Regions from separate parts of the Pantoea sp. YU22 genome, predicted to be linked through region 1. Evidence: predicted binding sites of a transcription regulator. Region 1 holds the regulator's gene; the other holds the start of a gene.
The links. Region 1 encodes PurR, which represses purine synthesis genes. Its sites were predicted from a motif close to CANGCAAACGTTTGCNTG; they were not measured.
Positions count from the first base shown of each region.

Region 2: a site for PurR is predicted at 2,130-2,147, ahead of EKL29_RS12965 (NCS2 family permease). Genes of this name have one in related genera too.

Region 1 is NZ_RYDU01000001.1:630,877-634,297, forward strand. Features, by position in the region: gene punR (DNA-binding transcriptional activator PunR) at 1-814, shown strand, start outside; gene purR (HTH-type transcriptional repressor PurR) at 811-1,836, opposite strand; gene EKL29_RS03055 (YnhF family membrane protein) at 2,122-2,211, shown strand; gene EKL29_RS03060 (C40 family peptidase) at 2,261-3,064, opposite strand.
Region 2 is NZ_RYDU01000008.1:30,406-33,826, forward strand. Features, by position in the region: gene EKL29_RS12960 (hypothetical protein) at 1-251, opposite strand, end outside; gene EKL29_RS12965 (NCS2 family permease) at 661-1,959, opposite strand; gene EKL29_RS12970 (response regulator) at 2,389-3,123, shown strand; gene EKL29_RS12975 (ABC transporter substrate-binding protein) at 3,157-3,421, opposite strand, start outside.

The DNA of each region.
Region 1 (3,421 bases):
TGCCGTCAGCTATACGGTGCGTCAGCTGGAAAGCTGGCTGGCGGTACCGCTCTTCGAGCGGCAGCACCGCGACGTGGCGCTGACCGCCGCGGGAGAACATTTCGTACGGGAAGGACGCGAAGTTATCAAAAAAATGCTCGCCACCCGCAGGCAGTGCCAGCAGCTGGCGAATGGCTGGCGCGGCCAGCTGAGCATAGCGGTTGATCGCATCGTGAAGCTGTCGCGCAGCCGCCAGCTGGTCACGGACTTCTATCGCCATTTCCCCGATATGGAGCTGCACATCAGCTATGAAGTTTTTAACGGCGTCTGGGATGCGCTGGCCGACGGGCGCGTAGACGTGGCGATCGGCGCGACCCAGGCGATTCCGGTCGGTGGACGCTTCTCTTTTCGCGATATGGGCGCGCTAAACTGGCGCTGCGTTGTGGCGCGCCAGCATCCGCTTACGCAACAGCCGCGACTCGACGACGACGCGCTGCGCGCCTGGCCGTCGCTGGTGCTGGAAGATACCTCGCGTGCGCTGCCGCGCCGCATGACCTGGACGCTCGATAATCAACGGCGTCTGGTGGTGCCGGACTGGCAGGCGGGGCTGGCGTGCGTACTGGATGGATTATGCGTGGCGATGATGCCGGGCCATCTGGCGCGTCCGTTGCTGGACAGAGGGGATCTGGCGGAGCTGACGCTGCCTGCGCCGTTCCCGGAAAGCCCCTGCTGCGTGAGCTGGTCGGAAGCGCACGCATCGCCGGCACTGAGCTGGCTGCTCAGCTATCTCGGCGATGCGCAAACGCTCAATCAGGAGTGGTTAAGCGAGGATTAACGGCGGTAGTCGCGGAAGGGACCGTCACCGACCGAGCGACGTTCAATCAGCGTCGGGTGCACTTCAATGGTCTGCGACTCTTCGCGTTTGCTGGTGATGCGATCCAGCAGCATCTCCAGCGCCTTCTCGCCCAGCTGGGCTTTAGGCTGATGGACGGTAGTCAGGGCTGGCGTGAAGTAGCGCGCGTTGCGCACATTATCATAGCCGATCACTGAAATATCCTGCGGCACGCGCAGGCCCATCTCGTCGGCGGCGCAGATCGCCCCCATCGCCATAATATCGCCGCCGCAGAAGATCGCCGTTGGGCGCTGCTTCTGCTGCAGGATCTGTTGCATCGCCTGATAGCCCGATTCTGGCTCAAAATCGCCCTGCACAATCCACTCGGAACGCACCGCGATGCCTGCTTCCTGAAGCGCTTTTAAAAAGCCTGCATGACGGCCGCCGCCGGTGTTGCGCTCCAGCTGACCCGGTATGGCGCCGATGTCGCGATGGCCGCGTTCAATCAGGTAGCGCCCCGCCAGATAGCCGCCCTGGAAGGCGTTATCGAGCACGGTATCGGTAAAGTCTGCGCGCGATTCGCCCCAGTCCATCACGACCATCGGGATATTGCGATTCTCTTCCAGCATCTTCAGCAGATCGTCCGGGTACTCGGAACACATTACCAGCAGTCCATCGACGCGCTTCTGCGCCATCATCGACAGGTAAGCGCGCTGCTTCTGCAGATCGTTGTGGGCGTTGCCGAGAATCAGGGTATAGCCGCGCTCAAAGCAGTGGTGCTCCACCGCTTCGATAATTTCCGCAAAATAGGGCGCCTCGCTGGAAGTGGCAAGCAACCCCAGCGTCTTGGTGTGATTTACCTTCAGGCTTCGCGCCACGGCGCTGGGCGAGTAGTGCAGCTCCTGAATCGCCTGCCAGACGGCGTTGCGCGTCTCTTCCGCAACGAAGCGCGTTTTATTGATAACGTGAGAAACGGTGGTGGTGGAGACACCCGCGCGCTTCGCGACATCTTTGATTGTTGCCATTAAAAAGAGACTCCAGAACTCATCAATAACTCGCTGATAAGCATAATGTTAAACGTTTGCGTCCGCTAAGAGACTTTTCTGTTAATTCGCTACAGTTTTTGTCGGTGAAATATTCACTGGGCGGGACAAAACAGAGGCTGTTGCGTGCGAACGGAACCGGTGTTGCGTCAGTTGCGCAACAAAGCCGGAGATTCTAACAAGGCTTGCAGGATAAAACGAGATTTTTACCGGCAACTATGGGAAAATCCCTTAAGACCCTGTTAATTGTGTGGATAAGGAAAAGTGATGAGCACTGATTTGAAAATGGCACTGATGACGACCTGTGCCGCGCTGCTGATGATCGTAGCGTTTAGCTTTACCGCCGTGATGCACTGATACGCAGCGATAAAAAAACCGGGGAGGCCCCCGGTTTTTCTTTTCTGTCTTAGCGTATGGTTTTCGGCGTCATCATTCGGCGCGCGCCGATGTAGTGACGCTGCCAGTAATCTTCCGACAGACCGCTGATCTGGATATCTTTTCCGGTGCGCGGCGACTGAATAAATTTGCCGTTGCCGAGATAAACGCCAACGTGATCGGCCGTACCGCGACCGTTAATACGGAAAAACACCAGGTCGCCTTTCTCCAGCGATTCGCGCTTCACCGGCGCGGCGTCGCGCAGGTGGTACATTTCATTGGCGGTGCGCGGAATTCTGAATTTCACTAAATCCTTATAGGCGTACCAGACCAGGCCGCTGCAGTCGAAACCGGTATGCGGAGAGGTGCCGCCCCACTGATAGGGTTTGCCCAGCTGTCCCATCAGCTTGGTCATCGCGGTTTCGCGCGCTTTCTGGTAACGCAGGCGATGAGACTTGCTCATTTTGATGGTGGTGCCGTCATCGGCGTCCAGCAGCTGCAGCTTAGCGGTTTTGGCCGTACCCAGCTCGCGCTGATGGCCATAACGTTTACGGGAAGATTTAAGGGATTTTTTCTGTTCGCCAGCGGAATGAGAAAGTGAAGCCGTTTCGATTTTCTTCTGTTTTTTCAGTTTAATTTTTTGCGTAGCAGAAGAAGGGCGCGATTTTTTCGAGCTGCTTTTAACCGGCCGCCGTTTGCGTCGCTCATCTTCGCGCGCGCTTTTTTTCTCCGCCTTGTGCAGGCTGGCGTTAACCGGCGTTTGCGGCGAAGCTGAAGCGATGTTCAGAAACAGCTGCGCGAAAGCTAATATGAAAAGCGTAATCAGTAATCGCATAGTCCGGTTACAGGGTTAGCGGTTACGACGACAGGCCGTAACGAGGTTAGAAAAATCTGATCGAGGATCAGCGCCGGGGCCATTCTAAGCCAGGTTTTTTTCAAAAGTTAAGCCATTTTTCTATTAAACTGTTACAGGGTTGCAACTGACTCATAAATGAGCGATTTCAGAAGCTTATAGCAGCAAACTTATTACCAGTTATGAACAGCTTAAGTTTTGATTATCGTCAGAAAAAGTCAGAGCTTTACTTAAAAACTTAACAAACATGGCGGTTTCGCCTGGTAAGCGAGAAATTGTCGTTTTCAGTAACGGGGCGAAGTCGCTACAATAAACAAACACGAAGTAGGGAATTAAGGA
Region 2 (3,421 bases), on a different contig from region 1:
AACCTTTCATCGATTCGGCCAAACCTTTCATCGATTCGCACAAACTTCTCATCAATACGGGCAAAGTGGGCGGTTGTCTGGGCGAAGCCGTCGTGCATTTCACAGCGCAGCTTAAGCTGTTCGGCACGCAAACCTTCCACATCCGTTCTGGTGGCGAAATTCTGCGAGCGTTCGGTCAATACCGCCAGGTCGGTTTTTATCTGGTGTGTATCCAGTTCAAGCCGCTCGACGCGTTGGGTTAATCGCTCCATAGGGTGTCCTCCTGGCTGTCGAAGAGGGATAAGAGGCCGGGGAAAGGTGTGCGAAAGCGGGCTTAACGGGAATTCCATGATGTTCTCTCCTCTCCTTGTGATCTCTTCCGGATATGCCGCTGGCGCTTCCCCTTGCTGTTGGGTATTTAACCAGATCGCCGACCAGTAAACATTCCCTGTTCCGCTAATTCAGTCAAAAATAGCGAGCGATAAGCGCCTTGATTCAGCGCTGGCAGGGTAGCTCTGCGTCAGGATAATTAACACCCTTTCTGGCGCGCTCTGGAAGCCACTACGCAAATCGGTATCAATGGAGCAGAAGAAAATGCGCGGCGGGCACAAGCCGCTATCCGCGCATTAAAAGAGGAAGGAGCGTTACCGCGCCAGCGTGTCGCAGGCGCGGCTAGTGCAATCAGGCGCTGAGCCAGCCCAGCTTGATAACGAACAGCAAAGAGAGGATCACCAGCGCCGCGTTCACCTCTTTGAAACGGCCGCTCAGCACTTTTATCACCGTCCATGTGATAAAGCCGAAGGCGATGCCGTTAGCGATAGAGTAGGTCAGCGGCATCGTCAGCGCGGTTACGGTCACCGGCGCTGCCGTCGTGACGTCTTTCCAGTCGATCTCCGCCAGGCCGGACGCCATCAGCACCGCCACAAACAGCAACGCGGGTGCCGTCGCATAGACCGGCACGCTGCCTGCCAGCGGCGAGAAGAAAAGCGCCAGCAGGAACAGAATGGCGACCACTACCGCCGTTAAGCCGGTGCGTCCGCCCGCGCTCACGCCAGCCGCGGACTCCACGTAACTGGTCGTGGTCGAGGTGCCAAGCAGCGAACCAAACAGCGCTGCGGCGCTGTCAGCTACCAGCGCACGTCCCATTTTCGGGATATTGCCCTGCTCGTCCGCCAGACCAGCGCGTTTGGTCACGCCCAGCAGCGTACCGGTATTATCGAACACGTCGACAAACAGAAAGGCGAAAATCACGCTGACCAGGCCGACGTTAAACGCCCCAGCGATATCCAGCTGCATAAAGGTCGGCGCGATCGAGGGCGGCGCGGAGAAGACGCCGGCGAAAGGCGACAGACCGATCCCCATTGAAATAAAGGTAATCAGCAGAATGCCGATCAGCACCGCACCGGTAACGCGACGCGCCTCCAGCACCACGATCACGATAAAGCCAAGCAGCGCCAGCAGCGGACCCGGCTTCGTCAGATCGCCCAGCCCGACCAGGGTCGCCGGGTTATCTACCACGATACCCGCGCCTTCCAGCGCGATAAGCGCGAGGAACAGCCCGATGCCCGCCGCAATCCCGGCGCGCAGCGGCAGCGGAATGCTGGCGATAATCCACTCGCGGATTTTGAAAATCGACAGCGCGAAGAAGATCACCGCCGACAAAAATACCGCGCCCAGCGCGATCTGCCAGGTGTAACCCATATGCAGCACGACGGTATAAGTAAAGAAGGCGTTCAGCCCCATGCCCGGCGCCAGCGCGATCGGGTAGTTGGCGATCAGGCCCATCAGTACCGAGCCGATTGCCGCCGCCAGACAGGTGGCGACGAAAACCGCCCCTTTATCCATCCCGGTGGCACCCAGAATGCTGGGGTTAACAAACAGGATATAAGCCATCGCCAGGAAGGTGGTGATCCCGGCGATCACGTCGGTGCGAACCGTCGTGTTATGCGCTTTTAGCTTGAACAGTTTTTCTAACATCATCATCTCTCAAGAGCGGAGACGGCACGAATGCGCGTTCTCACTTGCCAGTGTGGGTTACATGCTGATTTTTGTGATACCGCACGACGCGCCGCTGCATGCTGACGGCTGCTGTCGTCACGCCCTGAATCTCCATAAGGCCTGAAGTCATAGCAATCGCTATGCCAGCTGCAAACGCAATCGTTTACCTTGCCAGGCCTGGCATTTTCTAAGAGAAATCTGAACCAAAAGAAGGCGCGATTATGGTGCATTGCCCCGCTGCTACGCAATCGTTTTCATCGCCGCCTTCAGGCTGCCGAAAAATTCTGCGCTAACGCACGCTTCAGCAAACTCAATGGCGATATCGCTCACGTTTCCATCGCTTGTCAGCGCGGCGCAAAACGCGCCGTGTACACTCTTGTTAACCTTTTTATAACCTTGAGGTCGAGCTGCATGAAGCCCGCCATTCTGGTTGTCGATGATGATAAAGCCGTCTGCGAACTGCTGCAGGATGTGCTGAATGAACAACAGATTAGCGTTTACTGCTGCCATTACGGTCGGGATGCGTCAGCGTTGCTGGCGCAGCATAACGATATCGCGCTGGTGATGCTGGATATGATGCTGCCAGATACAAATGGCCTGCTGGTGCTGCAGCAGCTGCAGCGTCAGCGTCCGGATCTGCTGGTTATTATGCTGACCGGCATGGGTTCTGAAGCGGAAATGGTGGTAGGGCTGGAGATGGGCGCGGATGACTATATCGCCAAGCCCTTTAACCCGCGTGTGGTGGTGGCCAGAGCACGCGCGGCGCTGCGGCGCGGCGGTCGTCTCGCACCGCCAGAAACGGCGGAGTGCGGCTGGCGTTTTAACGGCTGGCAGCTTGATGAGTCGCGCTGTCAGCTGCTTAACCCGCAGCGCGAGTCAGTTCCGCTGACGCAGGGCGAGTATGCGCTGCTGCGCGCACTGGTGCGTCACGCGCGCAAGGTGCTGACGCGCGATCAGCTGCTGGAGCTGACGCACGGTGAAAGTCTTGACGTGTTTGATCGCACCATCGACGTGCTGATTATGCGTCTGCGGCGCAAAATCGAAACTAACCCGCATCAGCCCAGCCTGATCCGCACCATTCGCGGCCTCGGCTATGTTTTTTCCGCCGATGTCGCGCGTCCGGAAGCGGTCCGGCTGAGCGCCTGACCAGGCAAACAGCCGGAACCGCGTCGTCTGGCGCTATTTTACCGTCCAGCCCTTGTAGCTGCCGACGTTGTTGCGATCGATCAGGGTAACCGGGATCAATACCGGCTTATCGGGCGCCGGTTTACCCTGCAGAATGTCGTAGCCGATCTCCACTGCTTTCGCCGCCATCACCTGCGGATCCTGTGCCGGGGTAGCGACGAACAGCGAATTCTTACGCTTCAGCGCTTCTTCCCCATCGGGCGATCCATCGACGCCGACAATAAAGAATTCATTGCGCTGCGCCTGTTTCGCCGCCAGA